Regions from separate parts of the Streptomyces sp. NPDC085481 genome, predicted to be linked through region 1. Evidence: riboswitches for the same ligand, from Rfam matches in the RefSeq annotation. Region 1 holds a riboswitch; each other region holds the start of a gene.
The links. A riboswitch is a leader RNA that binds a small molecule or an ion and turns the genes downstream of it on or off. The one in region 1 is predicted to bind cobalamin.
Positions count from the first base shown of each region.

Region 1 (4,367 bases):
GGCTCTCGTGCGCGAGGTCGGTGTGCAGCTTGACCTCGCTGCTCTCCACCACCCACTCGGCCAGCACCTCGGTGCGCTCGAGCACCTCCTGCGCCACGGAGCCGACCGCGTCCTCCGCCACCTCCAGGGAAGGCGCCTCGACGAACACCTTGAGCACCGCGCCGCGGGAGTGGGCCCCCACGACGACATCGAGCACATCCACCTCCACCCCGTCGGGGCCCTCGACCCCGGCCACGGAGTCGAACCCCCGTTCCAACAGCGCGACGACTCCCACCCTGCGCAGCTCGTCCAGCTGGGGAGCGCCGTCCGGTATGCACGTTTCCACGGTCACGACGTACGTCACGACGGCAAGCGTGCCAGGTCGGCCCGCCCGGTTCCGGGTGATCGCGAAATCACCCGGGGAGGCGACGGGAACAGGCCGGTCCGCCGCCCTGCGCAACACCCGTGGAGACGCGGCACGGCGACCACGACCCGCAGGTCGTGCGGCTCGTTCCCCGAGCGAGCGAATCGCGTCAAGTCCCCGTCAGGAGGGCGTCAGAGGAGCTCCGGACCGGCGGGCGGCGGGCATAGCTTCGGGGACGGCCCTGGCGCGAACGGTGCCGGGGCGCACGTTCCTGGGGAGGAACCATGAACCACGCCCGGTACGGAGACGATCCCGAGCCCTCTGAACAGGTGCCGGCCGGACGACTGTGCGTCCCCGTCCGGCCGGTCGCCCACGGCTGCGCGGCCCGCCTCTTCCGCACCCCCGTCGGCGCCCGCACGGCGGTCGCCTTCACCACACCGGCACGCCTCCGGTCGGTCCTGGGCGCCGACCAGCCCTGGACACCCCTCGCCGAGCCGGCGCTGCGCGCCCTCGTGGCCCCGCTGGGCATCGAGACGCTGACCGTCGACCCGGCCCTGACGGCGCCGGCGCTCGCCGCGCCGCCGCTCGCGGCACCGGTCTCCGGCCGCCACCCGGTCCGGGCCGCAGGGCCGGCCGGCCGGCCCTTGACCGCGACGCTCGCGCGGTGACGGGGGCCGCCGGGATGACCGTCACGCCGCTGCGCCCGGTCGCCGCCCCCGCGGGCGACCTGTCCGTCTGGCCCGCGTCCACCGCCGAGGGGCCGAACGGCCGGGTCTTCGTCGGCGGGGTGCCGCTGGACGAGGTCGCCCAGAGCCACGGCACCCCCGTCTACGTCCTCGACGAGGCCGAGGTCCGCGACCGCTGCCGCACCTACCGCGACGCCTTCCCCGAGGCCGAGGTCCACTACGCGGCCAAGGCGTTCCTGTGCCGCGCGCTGGTCCACTGGGTCGAGGAGGAGGGCCTGGGTCTGGACGTCTGCTCCGCGGGCGAGCTGGAGCTGGCCGTCACCACCGGCTTCCCGGCCGAGCGGATCCTGCTGCACGGCAACGCCAAGTCCCCGGAGGACCTGCGGACAGCGCTGCGCCTCGGGGTGGGCCGGATCGTCATCGACAGCCCCGCGGAGATCGCCCGGATCGCCGCCGCCGTGGGCCCGAAGGGCCGGCAGAAGGTGATGCTGCGGGTCACCCCCGGCATCAGCGCGGGCGGCCACGCCAAGATCCGCACGGGTTCGGACGACCAGAAGTTCGGTCTCTCCCTGCGGGACGGCCACGCCCAGCACGCCATCGCCCGGATCCTCGACCAGCCGCAGCTGCAACTCACCGGTCTGCACTGCCACCTGGGCTCGCAGATCACCGACGTCAAGCCCTATCTGGTCGCGGTGCGCCGGCTGGTCGGCCTGATGGCCCGCACCCGGGACGCCCACGGGGTCGTGCTGCCCGAGCTCGACCTCGGCGGCGGCCACGGCATCGCGTACCGGCCGGGCGACCCCGCGCTCGACCTGACCGCGCTCGCCCGCCGGGTCCGCGCCGAGCTGATCGAGAGCTGCGCGGGCGCCGGACTGCCCGTACCGCGGCTGATCGTGGAGCCGGGGCGGGCCGTGACCGGTCCGGCCGGAGTCGCCGTCTACCGGGTCCTCGCGGTGAAGACCACCCCCGAGCGGGTCTTCGTCGCCGTGGACGGCGGGATGAGCGACAACCCGCGCCCGGCGCTGTACGGGGTGAGGTACGTGCCGCGGCTGATCGGCCGCCCCTCGGCCGCCGGGCCGCTGCGGGCGACGGTCGTGGGACGCCACTGCGAGGCCGGTGACGTCCTCGCCGAGGACGTCAGCCTCCCCGCGGACATCCACCCGGGCGACCTGCTCGCCCTGCCGGTGGCCGGCGCGTACCACCTGTCGATGGCCTCCTCTTACAACCTGGTCGGCCGCCCGCCGGTCGTCGCCGTCTCGGCGGGCACGAGCCGGCTCCTCGTCCGCAGGGAGTCCCTGGCCGACCTGCGCGCCCGCGACATCGGCCTGTGACGCCCGCCCCACCACCCGACCCGAGTCCGCCCCGCAACCCTCACCCCCGAAACCCCACGCGCCACTCCCACCCGGCGCGTAGGGTGTGCGGTGCAGCTGGTTCGCCCCGTCCTCCAGGCGGGATGCGTCGTAAGAGGGAACCCGGTGAAAATCCGGGACTGCCCCGCAGCGGTGAGCGGGAACGACCGCCGTCACACAGCACTGGACCCGAGACGGGTCCGGGAAGCGACGGCCAGTAGGTGTCCGCCGGTCGACGTCTGCGTCGGCCGGGCCGGGCGTGCTCGCGAGTCCGAAGACCTGCCACTGCCCGTGCGCGACGACCGCGCGCGGAGATTCCGGTGACCTCGAGGGCGGGTCGGCGACGTCGGGCACACCCACCGTGTGTCCCGCGCTCCTTCGCGTCCCCGTGGTCCACCGGGATCCTTCACACGACTCGCGAAGGAGAGTTCCGTGACCACCACCGTGTACGGGTATCCGCGTCAGGGCCCGAACCGGGAGCTCAAGAAGGCCGTCGAGGGCTACTGGAACGGCCGGGTGACGGCCGACCGGTTGCAGGAGACGGCGGCAGGGCTGCGCCGCGCCACCTGGCGGCGGCTCGCCGAGGGCGGCATCAGGGAAGTGCCGACCGGGGACTTCTCGTTCTACGACCACGTCCTGGACACCAGCGTCATGGTCGGCGCCGTGCCCGCCCGGCACCGTGCCGCGGTGGCCGCCGACGCGCTCGACGGCTACTTCGCCATGGCGCGCGGCACGCAGGACGTGGCGCCGCTCGAGATGACCAAGTGGTTCGACACCAACTACCACTACCTGGTGCCCGAGCTCGGTCCCGGCACCGTGTTCAGCGCCGACTCGGCCAAGCAGGTCGGCGAGTTGACCGAGGCGCTGGGGCTCGGGCTCACCGCCCGGCCGGTCCTGGTCGGGCCCGTGACCTATCTGCTGCTCGCCAAGCCGGCCGCGGACGCCCCGGCCGATTTCGTACCGCTCACCCTCCTCGACCGGCTGCTGCCGGTGTACGCCGAGGTGCTCGCCGATCTGCGGGCGGCGGGCGCGGAGTGGGTGCAGCTGGACGAGCCGGCGCTCGTGCAGGACCGCACGCCCGCCGAACTGAACGCCGCCGCCCGCGCGTACCGCGATCTGGGCGCCCTCGCCGACCGGCCGCGGCTGCTCGTCGCCTCCTACTTCGACCGGCTCGGCGACGCGCTGCCCGTCCTGGCGAAGGCGCCGGTCGACGGCCTCGCCCTGGACTTCACCGGTCCTGCATCGGCGAACCTGGAGGATCTCGCGGCGGCCGGCGGCCTGCCCGGCAAGCGGCTCGTCGCCGGGGTCGTGGACGGCCGCAACGTGTGGATCAACGACCTGGAGAAGTCGCTGGCCACGCTCGCGACCCTGCTCGGGCTCGCCGACCGCGTCGACGTCGCCGCCTCCTGCTCGCTGCTGCACGTGCCGCTCGACGCGGCGGCCGAGCGGGACGTCGATCCGCAGGTGGGGCGCTGGCTGGCGTTCGCGCGGCAGAAGACGGAGGAGATCGCGACGCTGGCGCGCGGGCTCGCCGAGGGGCCCGGCGCGATCACCGCGCGGCTCGCCGCGAACCGGGCCGCGTTGTCCTCCCGCGCCGCGTCCGCGCTGACCCGCGATCCGGCGGTGCGGGCCCGTACGGCGGCGGTGACCGCCACGGACGCCCGCCGCTCGCAGCCGTACGCCGAGCGGGCCGCGGCCCAACGGGCGCACCTGCGGCTGCCGTTGCTGCCGACCACGACCATCGGTTCGTTCCCGCAGACGGGCGCGCTGCGCACGGCGCGGGCCGACCTGCGGGCGGGCCGGATCGGCGGCGACGCGTACGAGGAGCGCATCGAGGCGGAGATCCGCGAGGTGGTCGCCTTCCAGGAGAAGGCCGGCATCGACGTCCTGGTGCACGGTGAGCCCGAACGCAACGACATGGTGCAGTACTTCGCCGAGCAGCTGCACGGGTACCTCGCGACGCGGCACGGCTGGGTGCAGTCGTACGGC
Region 1 covers NZ_JBITTJ010000007.1:20,145-24,511, reverse strand. The annotation lists gene ACIGEZ_RS16635 (hypothetical protein) at 1-343, opposite strand, end outside; gene ACIGEZ_RS16630 (SAV_915 family protein) at 628-1,011, shown strand; gene lysA (diaminopimelate decarboxylase) at 1,026-2,360, shown strand; cobalamin riboswitch at 2,458-2,663, shown strand; gene metE (5-methyltetrahydropteroyltriglutamate--homocysteine S-methyltransferase) at 2,811-4,367, shown strand, end outside.

Region 2 (4,367 bases), on a different contig from region 1:
CCAGGGCGTCGGCCAGGCCGCGTTCGCGCAGCCACGCCAGCGCCTTCACCGTCCCGCGCGTGCCGGGCACGACCACCAGGTCCGCGTCGGCCAGCTCCTCCGCGCGGTCCACGAACCGCACCACCACGCCCGGCTCCGCCGCCAGCGCGTCCACGTCGGTGAAGTTGGACATCAGCGGTACGGCGCAGACGGCGACCCGCAGCACGTCCTCGCCGACCGGCGGCGCCACGACCGACTCGCGCACGGCACCCCGCAGCGAGACCCTGAGGCCGTCCTCCTCGTCGATGCCGAGGCCGTGCGCGTACGGCAGGACGCCGTAGCTGCGGCGCCCGGTGAGCCCGTGCAGCATGTCGAGGCCCGGTTCGAGCAGGGTCACGTCGCCGCGGAACTTGTTCACGAGGTAGCCCGCGACGAGCTCCTGGTCCTCCGGCGCGAGCAGCGCCGTCGTCCCGAAGAACTGGGCGAACACGCCGCCCCGGTCGATGTCGCCGACGACCACGACGGGCAGCCGCGCGGCCCGCGCGATGCCCATGTTCACGATGTCCGTGCGCCGCAGGTTGATCTCGGCCGGACTGCCCGCCCCTTCGCAGATCACGGCGTCGTACGTGCCCCGCAGCTCCTCCAGGCATGCGAGGACCGGCTCGAAGAGCTGCTTCTGCCGGCCCCCGTGGTAGCCGCGGGCGCTGAGCTCGCCGACCGGCCTGCCCATGAGGACGACCTGGCTGGAGCGGTCGCTGCCGGGCTTGAGCAGCACCGGGTTCATCAGGGCGGTCGGCTCGACGCGGGCGGCCTGCGCCTGCATGGCCTGCGCGCGGCCGATCTCGGCGCCCTCCCGGGTCACGAAGGAGTTCAGGGACATGTTCTGTCCCTTGAACGGCGCGACCTTGATCCCCTGCCGGACCAGCCACCGGCAGATGCCGGCCGTGACGACGCTCTTGCCCGCGTCGGACGTGGTGCCGGCGACGAGCAGCCCCCCACCCCTCATGCGTTCCTCCGCTTCAGCCTGCTCGCGATCAGCCGGCCGCCCACACAGGCGGCCAGGGTCAGTGCGGTGACCCGGCGGGAGAGCCGTACCGCCCGGTCGATGTCCGCGACCTCGACGGCCCGGCCCTCCCCGTTCAGTACGGGACGGTGCTCGACGCGGCCGCCGTACGCCAGGGTGCCGCCGAGCCGTACGCCGAGCGCCCCCGCGAACGAGGCCTCCACCGGGCCCGCGTTGGGGCTCGGGTGCTTCGACGCGTCCGTACGCCAGGACCTCAGCGCACCGCGCGGATTCCCCCCGGCGACGGTGGCGAGTACGGCGGTGAGCCGGGCGCCCGGCCAGCCTGCGAGGTCGTCCAGGCGGGCCGAGGCCCAGCCGAACCGCCGGTACCGCGGGGACTTGTGGCCGACCATCGCGTCCAGGGTGTTCACCGCCCGGAAGCCGACCAGGCCCGGCACGCCCGCGACCGCGCCCCAGAACAGGGCGCCCACGACGGCGTCGGAGGTGTTCTCGGCGACCGACTCGACGACCGCCCGGGCCATCGCGGGCCCGTCCAGGGAGTGCGGGTCGCGCCCGCACAGGTGCGGCAGCCGCTCCCGGGCCACCTCCAGGTCCCCGGCCGCCAGCGCCCCGCCGATGGCGCGGGCCTCGCGCCCCAGCGTCGTACCGCCGACGACGGCCCATACGGAGGCGGCGGTCAGGGCGATCGAGGCGGTGCGGCTGCCCCGTACCGTACGGGCGGCGAGGGCGCCGAGCGCCACGGTCGAGCCGGCGCAGAGGGCGGTGTGCAGGGCGCCGCGGCCGCGGTCGTCGCGCCACAGCCGGCGCTCGACGGCGGCGGCGGCGCGGCCGAACGCGGCGACGGGATGCCCGCGGCGGGGGTCGCCGAGGAGCAGGTCGACGGCGAGGCCGGCGGCCGCTCCGTACGCGAATCCGCCCGGGAACGGGGGGCTGGCACTGCTGCGGCCGGGCATGGCGCTAGGTCCTCACTCAGGGTCCGCGCCCTGGATCGACGTGACCGGCGGCGAGAGTTCCTGACTCCCGGACCGCTCGGGTCCGGTCACAGTGGCGGGACCGCGCCGGATTCGCACCGGACTTCCTCTGCTTGCCGCCGTAATGGCCTCGGCAGTCCACCACGCTGCGCGAAGAGCCGTCAACTCACCTTTGACCTGCGTCGGGTCACTGTGCGAAGCGCCACAGACACGACGGCCGGGCGGCCCGCACGCGAGGTGCGGGCCGCCCGGCCGGAAGGGTGTCGTGCCGGGCACGACGAGGTGTCGCGGGTCAGACGACGATCAGGTAGATGCCGTACGCGACGGCTGCCGCGCACAGCGCGAAGCAGGCGTAGGCGCCGGTGCGGGCCAGGGTGGCGGAGCCACCGTTCGCCGCGGCCTCCTCCTGCTTGGAGAGGCCGACGACGCCGAGGGTGAACAGGCCCACGAGGGCGACGGTCGCCACGAGGCTGACTCCGAAGACGGAGCCGAGAGCTGCCCAGTCGATCTTCATGCTTGGTTCCAGTTCCTTAGACCGCGGCGGCGGGGGCCGGGGGAGCGGCCGGGTCCGCCGGGCTCGGGGCGGGGATGGTGGTCTTCAGGTCCTCGTCCGTGACGGCGGCGACGGAGCCGGCCGGCGGCGGCGGGGTGACGGCCGCGATGGCGGTGGTGACGACGCCCGCGGGCTCGGCCTGCGCGTCCAGGTCGTCGGCGGTGACGTTGTGCTGGTCGACCGGCTTGCGGCGGGACAGCGACCAGATGACGCCGGAGCCGGCGATCAGGAGGATCGCGACGGCGACGATGCCCCAGGTGCCCTGCTTGGTGAGGAACTCGGCGGCGGCGCCGACCAGGCCCGCGGCGGGCAGGGTCAGACCCCAGGCGACGAACATCCGGGTGGCGGTCGACCAGCGGACGACACCGCCCTTGCGGCCGAGGCCCGCGCCCATCACGGCACCCGAGCAGGACTGGGTGGTGGAGAGGGAGAAGCCGAGGTGCGAGGAGGCCAGGATGACCGTGGCGGCGCTGGTCTGGGCGGCGAAGCCCTGCTGCGGCTGGAGGTCGGTGAGGCCCTTGCCCATGGTGCGGATGATGCGCCAGCCGCCGAGGTAGGTGCCGAGCGCGATCGCGAGACCGGCGGCGACGATGACCCACATCGGGGGGTTGGAGCCGGGGGCGAGGACGCCGCCGGTGACCAGGGCGAGGGTGATGATGCCCATCGTCTTCTGGGCGTCGTTGGTGCCGTGGGCGAGCGAGACGAGACCGGCGGAGGCGATCTGGCCGGCCCGGAAGCCCTTGGCCGTGGCCTTCGTCTTCGGGTTGGCGCCGATCCGGTAGGTCAGCTTGGTGGCGGCCATCGCGGCGAGACCGGCGACGATCGGGGCGGCGACCGCCGGGATCAGGACCTTGGTGACGATGGTCGAGCCGTTGACGGCACCCCAGCCGGCCGACATGACCGCGGCGCCGATGAGGCCGCCGAACAGGGCGTGGGAGGAGCTGGACGGCAGGCCGAGCAGCCAGGTCAGCAGATTCCACAGGATGGCGCCGACGAGCGCCGCGAAGATCACTTCGGTACGAATGCCCTCTTCGTTGATGATCCCGCCGGAGATCGTCTTGGCGACCTCCACGGACAGGAACGCGCCGACGAGGTTCAGCACGGCGGACATGGCCACCGCCGTCTTGGGCTTGAGAGCACCGGTCGAGATGGTCGTCGCCATCGCGTTGGCGGTGTCGTGGAAACCGTTCGTGAAATCGAACACGAGAGCTGTCACGACCACAATCGCGAGCAGCAGCGTGATGTGTTCCATTTACCCAGGCAATCGTTTGACGTCAGTGGCTGGTTGAACGTAGTCAACCTGAGTGAACGGAAGGTGAACTGGGCCGGGCGGTGTGGTGTCCCGAACCGGGGTCAGGAGATTCCGCTTACGGGGTGGACGGACCTCCTGTCCACGATGCGGTCAGGGTGCGACCCCGGGTAAGCCGTGCCGTTCCTGGACGGATGCGACACGTGCGCCTTCCGCCACTCTCGCCCCGTTCCGTCCCGTGGACCACTTCAGCCCTTCGGAGGAGCCCGCGAGGAGACCCACGTCACTCCGGGGAGGGCCCGCCCGGTGGCAGGGCGGGCCCCGGCTGCCGACACTGGGAGCGTGCGCCCGGCTACAGCGACGGCAGCGGCCGTCACCACAGTGATCGGTGTCGGCGCGGCCGCGGTGGCGGCCGGCCGGTACGCCAGCGACGCCGCCCTCAAGGTGCCGTCCGGACGCCCGCTGCCGGGCGATCCCAAACTCACCGTGCACGCCACGGGACCCGGCCGGATCACCCTCACCCGCAGCCTCGCCTCCCTGCGCGCCGGCACCTACGGCATCGAGGCCACCGGACTGCACGCCGTCGTCGGC
Region 2 covers NZ_JBITTJ010000001.1:56,978-61,344, reverse strand. The annotation lists gene ACIGEZ_RS00330 (cobyric acid synthase) at 1-985, opposite strand, end outside; gene ACIGEZ_RS00325 (cobalamin biosynthesis protein) at 982-1,956, opposite strand; cobalamin riboswitch at 1,990-2,125, opposite strand; gene ACIGEZ_RS00320 (hypothetical protein) at 2,267-2,488, opposite strand; gene ACIGEZ_RS00315 (anion permease) at 2,505-3,779, opposite strand; gene ACIGEZ_RS00310 (alpha/beta hydrolase) at 4,119-4,367, shown strand, end outside.
Region 2: it holds a riboswitch for cobalamin, as region 1 does, so the genes downstream of both, ACIGEZ_RS00325 (cobalamin biosynthesis protein) here and metE (5-methyltetrahydropteroyltriglutamate--homocysteine S-methyltransferase) in region 1, are expected to answer to the same signal.

Region 3 (4,367 bases), on a different contig from region 1:
TCCAGCTTCGCGGCCTGGATCAGCGTCCAGATCTGCGCCCGGATCGCCGGGAGCTTCGCCGGGTCCATCGAGCTGATCTGCGCGTACTCGTCGAGCAGCTGCTCCAGGCGCGCGATGTCGCCGTAGCTGTCGGCGCGGGCCATCGGCGGGACCAGGTGGTCCACCAGCGTCGCGTGCACCCGGCGCTTGGCCTGGGTGCCCTCGCCCGGGTCGTTGACCAGGAACGGGTAGACCAGGGGGATGTCGCCGAGCGCCGCGTCGGGGCCGCACGCGGCGGACAGGCCCGCGTTCTTGCCGGGCAGCCACTCCAGGTTGCCGTGCTTGCCCAGGTGCACCATCGCGTCCGCGCCGAACCCGCCGTCCTCGGCGCGGGCGGCGATCCAGCGGTAGGCCGCCAGGTAGTGGTGCGAGGGCGGCAGGTCCGGGTCGTGGTAGATCGCGATCGGGTTCTCGCCGAAGCCGCGCGGCGGCTGGATGAGGATCAGCAGGTTCCCGCGGCGCAGCGCCGCCAGGACGATGTCGCCCTCCGGGTTGCGCGACCGGTCCAGGAACATCTCGCCGGGCGCCGGGCCCCAGTGCTCCTCGACCTGCGCGCGCAGTTCGGCCGGCAGCTCGGCGTACCAGCGCTTGTAGTCGGCCGCGGGGATCCGGACCGGGTTGCGGGCCAGCTGCTCCTCGGTGAGCCAGTCCTGGTCGTGGCCGCCGGCCTCGATCAGGGCGTAGATCAGCTCGTCGCCGTCGCCGGACACCAGGCCCGGGATGTCCTCGACCGGGCCGAAGTCGTAGCCCTCCGCGATGAGCCGGTCGAGCAGCGCCACCGCGGAGGCGGGGGTGTCCAGACCGACCGCGTTGCCGATCCGCGAGTGCTTCGTCGGGTACGCGGACAGGACGAGCGCCAGCTTCTTCTCGGCGTTCGGGATGTGGCGCAGGCGGGCGTGCCGTACGGCGATGCCGGCGACGCGGGCGGCGCGCTCGGCGTCGGCGACGTATGCCGGGAGGCCGTCCTCGTCGATCTCCTTGAACGAGAACGGGACCGTGATCAGCCGGCCGTCGAACTCGGGGACGGCGACCTGGCTCGCCGCGTCCAGCGGCGACAGGCCCTCGTCGTTCTCCTCCCACGCGGCGCGCGAGCCCGTCAGGCACAGCGCCTGCAGGATCGGCACGTCGAGCGCGGCGAGCGCGCCCGCGTCCCAGGCCTCCTCGTCGCCGCCGGCCTGCGCCTCGGCGGGCTTGGTGCCGCCGGCGGCGAGGACGGTGGTCACGATCGCGTCGGCGCCGCGCAGCTCGTCGAGCAGCTCCGGCTCGGGGGCGCGCAGGGAGGCCACGTACAGCGCCTTGGCCCGGCCGCCGGCCTCCTCGACGGCGTCGCACAGGGCGCCGACGAAGGCGGTGTTGCCGCTCATGTGGTGGGCGCGGTAGTAGAGCACCGCGATGGTCGGGGCGCCGTCCGCGGCCTTGGAGACGCGCTCCAGCGGGCCCCAGGTGGGCGCGGGCGCCGGGGGCTCGAAGCCGTGACCGGTGAGCAGCACCGTGTCGGACAGGAACCGGGCCAGCTGCTCCAGGTTGCCCGGGCCGCCGTGCGCCAGGTAGGCGTGGGCCTCGGTGGCGACGCCGACGGGGACGGTGGACGCCTCCATCAGCTGGGCGTCGGGCGCCTGTTCGCCGCTGAGCACCACCACCGGCTTCCCGGCGGCCAGGACCGCGTCGAGGCCCTCCTGCCAGGACCGCAGCCCGCCGAGCAGGCGGACGACGACGAGCTCGGCGCCTTCGAGCAGGGCGGGCAGGTCGGCGAGCGGGAGCCGGGCGGGGTTGGCGAACCGGTACCGGACCGGGGAGTCGGGCGCGGCGGCGGTGGCCGCTCGGGCGCTGAGCAGGTCGGTGTCGGAGTGCGACAGCAGCAGGAGCATGGCGAGCTCAGGCCCTTCCTCGGGGTTGTCCGCGCCCCGGGTGGTCGTATGGACGGCGGGAGTTCCTGACTCACCGGCCCCGGAACACGGGACCGGCTCACAGTGGCGGGACCGCGCCGGATTCACACCGGGCTTCCTCCCCGGGGTCCTGGGACCCCATGCCGATCTGCATCCTAGATCGTGGCGCGGTCGGTGGGGCGGGGGCGGGGAGTCGGCCGGGTCACACCGCCGGGGGGCGGCGCCGCCGCGCCGGGCCCGCCGCGGCACCTCGCGTCCCCCGCGTCGCGCCCGTCACACCCGTCGTCCGAGCAGGTGGGAGCGGACGTGGCCGTGGGTATGCTCGCCGCCATGCCGGCCACCCCACGCACCTCGCCCGAACCGGGCGAACCTCTCATACGGGACCGCGGCGACGCCTGCCCGGGTGCGCTGCGCCTGCACTCCGCCGACGACGGCCGGCTGGCCCGACTGCGGCTGCCCGGCGGGCGGTTGACGGCGCATCAGGTCGAGGTCCTCGCCGACGCGGCGGAGTCGCTCGGCGACGGGTGCGTCAGCGTCACCTCGCGCGGGAACGTGGAGCTGCGCGGGCTCGGTGAGGGCTGTGGCGGTGCGCTGGCCGGCCTGCTCGACCGGGCCGGGCTGCTGCCCTCCCCCACCCACGAGCGGGCCCGCAACATCGTCGCCTCGCCGGCCGCGGGGCTGGACGGACTCGGGTACGCGGACGTGCAGTTGTGGGCCCGGGAGCTGGACGCCCTGCTGTGCGCCGAGCCCTGGACGGCGGCGCTCTCGGGGCGGTTCCTGTTCGTCCTGGACGACGGGCGGGGCGATGTCGCGGGGCTCGGCGGGGATGTGACCTTGCTCGCAGAAGGGCCGACGGTGCTGCTGCGCGTCGGCGGGCCGGTCCTCCGCATCGCCGCCGCCGACGCGCCCCGTGCCGCCCTCGCCGCCGCCGGGGCGTTCCTCGACGCCGCCCGGGCCGCGGGCAACGGGGCCTGGCGCGTGCGCGAGCTGCCCGAGGGGCACCGACCGGACCCGGCCGGCGCCCTGGCGCGCGCCGGGATCGGCGCCGAGCCCGTACCCGTACTCCCGCGGCCCGTACCCCCGCCGCTCCTCCCCGGACCCCTCGGACCCCGCGCCCTGCACGTCCTCGCGCCGCTCGGGCGGCTGACCGCCGCTCAGCTGCGGGCGCTGCTGCCGGCCGGCGAGGTGCGGTTCACGCCCTGGCGCGGGGTGGTCGTCGCCGCCGGGCACGGACGGCTCGCCGAGCTCGCCTCGTACGGGCTGATCACCCGCCCCGACGCGCCCTCCGTCGGCGTCAGCGCCTGCACCGGTCGCCCCGGCTGCGCCAAGTCGCTCGCCGACGTGCGGGCGGAGGCCGCGCGGGCGCCCCGGGGGGAGCTGCCCGTGCACTTCTCCGGGTGCGAGCGGCGCTGCGGACACCCACACGGCGCCTGGGTCGACGTCCTCGCCACCGGTGACGGCGACTACCTGGTGGACGGCGTCCCCACCCCCCGTACCTCCCTGACCGAAGCAGTAGCCACGGCCCGCACCACGAGATGAGCGAGAACAGGATGTTCGAGTACGAGAAGGACGGCACGGAGATCTACCGCCGGTCCTTTGCCACGATCCGCGCCGAGGCGGACCTCGCGGGCCTGCCCGCCGACGTCGCGCAGGTCGCGGTGCGGATGATCCACGCCTGCGGCATGACCGACCTCGTCCGGGACATCGCCTACTCGCCCGGCGTGGTGGCCGCGGCCCGCGCCGCCCTGCGCGCGGGCGCGCCCATCCTGTGCGACGCGCAGATGGTCGCGAGCGGGGTCACCCGCAAGCGGCTGCCCGCCGGCAACGACGTGGTCTGCACCCTGTCCGACCCGTCCGTCCCGGCGCTCGCCGCCGAGCTCGGCACCACGCGGTCGGCGGCGGCCATGGAGCTGTGGCGGGACCGGCTCGAAGGGTCGGTCGTGGCCATCGGCAACGCTCCGACGGCGCTGTTCCACCTCCTGGAGATGGTGGCGAAGGGCGCGGGCCGGCCCGCGGCCGTCCTCGGCATCCCGGTCGGCTTCATCGGCGCCGCCGAGTCGAAGGACGCCCTGGCGGCCCAGGAGCTGGGCCTCGAGTACCTGGTCGTGCGGGGCCGGCGCGGCGGCAGCGCCATGACCGCGGCCGCGATCAACGCGATCGCCCACGAGGCGGAGATCCAGGAGACCCGGGAGACCCAGGCATGAGCGGGAAGCTGTACGGGGTCGGGCTCGGGCCCGGCGACCCGAACCTGATGACGGTCGCCGCCGTGAAGGCGATCGCGGCCGCCGACGTGATCGCGTACCACTCGGCCCGCCACGGGCGGTCCATCGCCCGGTCGATCGCGGCCGAGCACCTCCGCGAGGACCACATCGAGGAGCGGCTGATGTACCCGCTCACGGTGGAGACCACCGACCACCCCGGCGGCTACCGCGGCGCCCTCGA
Region 3 covers NZ_JBITTJ010000002.1:282,334-286,700, reverse strand. The annotation lists gene cobN (cobaltochelatase subunit CobN) at 1-1,907, opposite strand, end outside; cobalamin riboswitch at 1,948-2,082, opposite strand; gene ACIGEZ_RS07145 (cobalamin biosynthesis protein CobG) at 2,244-3,464, shown strand; gene ACIGEZ_RS07140 (precorrin-8X methylmutase) at 3,461-4,129, shown strand; gene ACIGEZ_RS07135 (precorrin-2 C(20)-methyltransferase) at 4,126-4,367, shown strand, end outside.
Region 3: it holds a riboswitch for cobalamin, as region 1 does, so the genes downstream of both, cobN (cobaltochelatase subunit CobN) here and metE (5-methyltetrahydropteroyltriglutamate--homocysteine S-methyltransferase) in region 1, are expected to answer to the same signal.

Region 4 (4,367 bases), on a different contig from region 1:
CTACCAGCTGCGCATCGCCGCCCGGGCCCGGGAACTAGTCGACCAGGGCACGCCCATCGAGGCCGCCTGCCGCATCATCATCCTCGAAGACCAGCTCGAGGAAGCCCAGCGCATCAACGCGGAGTACCGCCGCGCCGCCGAGTCGTCCGACCCGTCGACCCCGGCCTGAGGTCAACGTGCCCGGCCGGTGGCCGCGAGCCGGAAGCCGGACACCGCAGACCGCGCACGGGTCAGCGGGACGGGCGGGGAGCGCCGCAGCCGCACGACGAGGTACACGACGTACAGGACGAGCACCGCGATACCGATGCCCAAGAGGAAGAACAGCCCGTCGGCCGTGGCACCGATGAGGCGAGGCCGAAGAGGAACGCGGCTGATCCTCTCCGGCAGAGCAAGGCCGGTGCCTTGGCCCGGGGCCGATGGCGCTTCCCCTCCGACCGGGGCGGCAGGCTGACAGCCTTCGCGAGAGCCGGCCATGTGGCGTACCCAGCAGCCGAAGAGCATGCTGGAGGCCACACCGCCAGTCCGGCCTCCTGTGTCCGCGGAAGGGCAGAACCACCGATGGACGCCGTGCCAGTGGGCGGCCTTCGCGCCCCGTCCGGTCGGGCTTGCCCTCCCCTGCTCGGCACGTCGCGTGCGGAGCCGTCGATGGCCGGTCACTGCGCAGGCTGCACGGACGTACGCGCCTGATGAGGGCCGTGTCGCCCGCCGGCCGGCCGGTTGGAGGCCACAGGATGACCGTCGGACGGCGCGGGGATCCGGACCGCTCCGAGAGCTTCGGGGAGGAGCTGCTGGGGGTGCTCCTGGACCGGGCCCACGAGCTCCCGCCCCATCTGGTCGGCCCGCTCGTCGCCGATACGGTGGCCCGGCTGGGGCCGCGACCTGCAGATCCTGCTTCAGGACTACGGGCAGCAGCAGCTGGTGCCCCTGCCCCGCGCGGGGCTGGCGGTCGGTGATCCGCAGCCCGTCGACCGGTCCGAAGCCGGCCGGTGCTTCCTCACGTCACGCCCGGTCGAGCTGGTGCTGGCCGACGGCGTACGGGTCCATCTGCCGCTGCTGGACGGCGGTGATCAGGTGGGCGTTCTCACCGTCACCTTGGACGGGGTCACTGACGACGATCGCCGCATCCTGCGCAGGATCGCGGGCTTGGTCGCCGACATAATGCAGACCAAGAACCGCTACACCGACCTCTTCTTCCGCACCCGCCGCCGCGAACCGATGGGCGTCGCCGCGGAGATCCAGTGGTCCCCGCTGCCGCGCGTCGCGGTCGCCGGAGTCCTGGAGCCCGCCTACGACGTGGCGGGGGACACGAAGGCACCTACACAGCCCTCTTGGGGCTCGCGTGCGTTCGCTTCTCCCGCGTCAGTGCAGTGGGCCCGCAATGGCGGCGAGAGCGACGAGGTGGCGCCGGTAGGCGGTCAGCCCTTCCTCGGTCAGGCGCAACCAGGTCCGCGGCCGGCGTCCCACCTGCCCCTTCTCAACCGCCACCCAGCCCGCTTCCTCCAAGCGCGAGACCTGTTTCGACAGCGCCGAGTCGGTGATCTCCACGAGATCCCGCACATAGGCGAACTCGGCCTTCTCCACGGCGGCAAGAGCCGCGACGATCGACAGGCGCACAGCCGACGCCAGAAGGGGTGCCAGATCATGTCGAGGGTGGGGATCCCGCCCCGCGCCCGCCGAGCCTTCCGCCATCACGCGGCACGTCCCCCCCGCCGAACCGCGGCGGCAGCGGCCGGCAGCGCGCACACGAGAGCAGCCGCGGCCGAGAAGGCGACACTGCCCACGAAGGCGGTGAAGCCGACCACGAGAGCGAGGACGTAGGCAACCGCCCAAGCACCGATCACCCTGAGGTGCCGGCCCGCGAAGCCACGAGGCACCACGGGCTGCCGCGCGGCGAACACGGACAACCCCATGACCATCAGGGCGTTCGCCAGCGTACTGACGATCACCCCTGTCGGTCCGCGCCACAGCAGCACCGCGGGAACGAGGATGAGCTGCCACGCCGCGAAGACCCACAGGTAGCCGACGTACCAGCCGCTGCGCCCCAGCGTGGTCGCCTCGATCCGGGCAACGCCCTCCAACGACGCGACCGCATCCGCCTGTTCACTCACCACTACTCCCCCTGTACAGCTTTGGACATCCATGAGCATGTCCAATCGGAAATTACTTTCCACCTTAGCAACTATTTGCCAAGGGTGGCAGCGCACGCTCTGCGGCTACGCCACCGCGCCGGTCCATGCCATCCCCCACCCGGCCGACGCCTCCCCCGGCGAGAATGATTCTGCGTCACCTCCCGGGGCGCACCCGAAGAACGCCGCGTGCGGGTGCACCTCTCGCCGGTGCCTACCCGCGGCCGACCTGCAGCGGCGGTAACCGGTCGGCAGAGTCCAGCAGGTACAGCAGCTGGGGCGGGTCCGATGGCGCGCCGACCCTGACCTGTGGCCGGACCGTCGCTGGTGGAGGCGCGCCCAAGCCGGTCTGATGACGCTCGGGCTCCTGGTGTCCGCCGCCGTGCTCTTCCGGGTGGGGCTGACGGACACCCTCAGAGCACTGACCTTCGGCGGGCGGGTCATGGGGGTGGTGTTCCTGGCCGGCGCGCTGGTGGAGACGGTCGCGGCGGCGGCAGTCTTCGACTACTGAGGCAAGCGGGCCACCCGGTACGCGGGGCAGTGCGTGCTGCTGGGGGTCGTCATCGTGGCCGTCACCAGTCTGATGTTCCTGATCCCGCAGTGGGAGGGCGGCTATCACGCAGGGCTGTTCCGACTCCGGGTCTGCCTGGTGGCGTGGTCCGTCTGGGCACTGTGGGAGGTGAGCCGGCACATGGTCTGGCGGGGGATTCCGCACCAGAAGCCCCCGCAGCGCCGGCACCCGCGCGGTGATCCGGGCCCGTGCAGGGGCATCGTGGGGACGTCATCACGCCCGCCTTCCTGTGCCGCATCCCGTTGGCGCGGGTCACCTCAAGGCGACACCTCGTGTGGCTGGTCGCACAGTTGTGGGTCTGGCGTGGCCGTGGCCGGTTCTGCGATGCTTCCGTCCGACCAGCGACGGCGGAACGAGGAAGCCGGTGAGATTCCGGCACGGTACCGCCACTGTGTAGGGGGAGCGACTCCGCCATGGCCACCGCCCCATCCGGGGGTGGGAAGGCCGGAGAAGCTTTGATCCCGAGTCAGGAGACTCACGCCGTCGCACCTCGATGTACGGGGCGGATTTCCCCAGGAGAGGCGGTGGCACCCGTGTGCCTGCGTACCCACGGCGGCAGCTCTGCGCTGCCCGAGGCCCTGTGGGGCCAACCTGCCCGGCTTGACGCACGAGCCCGCTCCCTCAGGGTCTGACGGCCTCCTCCCCCAGCGGGTCCTTCCCGTACGCCGCATCACGCGCGCCCCGGATTGCCGGTGCGCGCTGCCCACGTATGCCACCAGGAGTCACCTTGTCCGTACGATCCGTCATGCCCGGCCGTCGTCAGGCCGCCGCGGCAGCCTTCCTCACGGTCGCCCTCACGCTCACCGCGTGTGGCAGCGACGCCGGCCCGCCCGCCGACGCCAAGGCCCACGCCGCCGGGGAGGGCTGCGTCAAGGACTTCGACCCGGCCAAGGACTATTTCCCGGTCAAGTCGACGGTGAAGCACGCCAAGAACTTCACGCTCCGGTACGAGAAGAGCTACCAGGTCCTCACCGTCAACGAGCCCTATCCCAAGGGCAAGCCGGAGTCGTACGTGCTGGTCAAGTGCGGTGCGCCGAAGCCGGAGCTGACCGGTGAGCTGGCGTCCGCGCAGCAGGTCACCGTTCCCGTCAAGAGCCTGTACTCCGCCTCCACCACTCACCTGCCGCTGCTCACCGAGACCGGCACCCTGGACGTCCTGACGGGTGTCGCGAGCGTCGCGAACATCTCCTCCGCCCAGGTGATCGAACGGGCGAAGGCGGGCAAGGTCACCGAGTACGCCAAGGACCGCACCCTCAACGCCGAGACAGTGATCGGCGCCAAGCCGGACGTGCTGATGACCCAGGGCACCGACGACCCGCAGTACCCCAAGCTGCGTCAGGCCGGTATCGCCGTGGTCGCCAACGCCGAGTGGCTGGAGTCCAGTCCGCTCGGCCGCGCCGAGTGGGTCAAAGCGATGGCCGCGCTCACGGGAGCGGAGAAGCGCGCCGGCGAGGTGTTCGACACCGTCGAGGGCGACTACCGGAAGGTCGCCGAGAAGGGCGCGCAGGCAGTCGCGGCGGGCAAGCCCGTCGAGGTGCTGCCCGGCACGATGTACCAGGGCACCTGGTACATGCCCGCCGGCGGCAGCTACGCCGCCCAGCTGATCAAGGATGCGGGCGGCACCTACCCCTGGGCCGGTGAGGCGGGTACCGGCAACCTCCAGCTGAACT
Region 4 covers NZ_JBITTJ010000002.1:328,514-332,880, reverse strand. The annotation lists gene ACIGEZ_RS07375 (MerR family transcriptional regulator) at 1-169, shown strand, start outside; gene ACIGEZ_RS07370 (hypothetical protein) at 172-312, opposite strand; partial or broken gene ACIGEZ_RS07365 (serine/threonine-protein phosphatase) at 732-1,308, shown strand; gene ACIGEZ_RS07360 (winged helix-turn-helix domain-containing protein) at 1,360-1,614, opposite strand; gene ACIGEZ_RS07355 (hypothetical protein) at 1,689-2,108, opposite strand; gene ACIGEZ_RS07350 (hypothetical protein) at 2,479-2,637, shown strand; cobalamin riboswitch at 3,011-3,195, shown strand; gene ACIGEZ_RS07345 (ABC transporter substrate-binding protein) at 3,425-4,367, shown strand, end outside.
Region 4: it holds a riboswitch for cobalamin, as region 1 does, so the genes downstream of both, ACIGEZ_RS07345 (ABC transporter substrate-binding protein) here and metE (5-methyltetrahydropteroyltriglutamate--homocysteine S-methyltransferase) in region 1, are expected to answer to the same signal.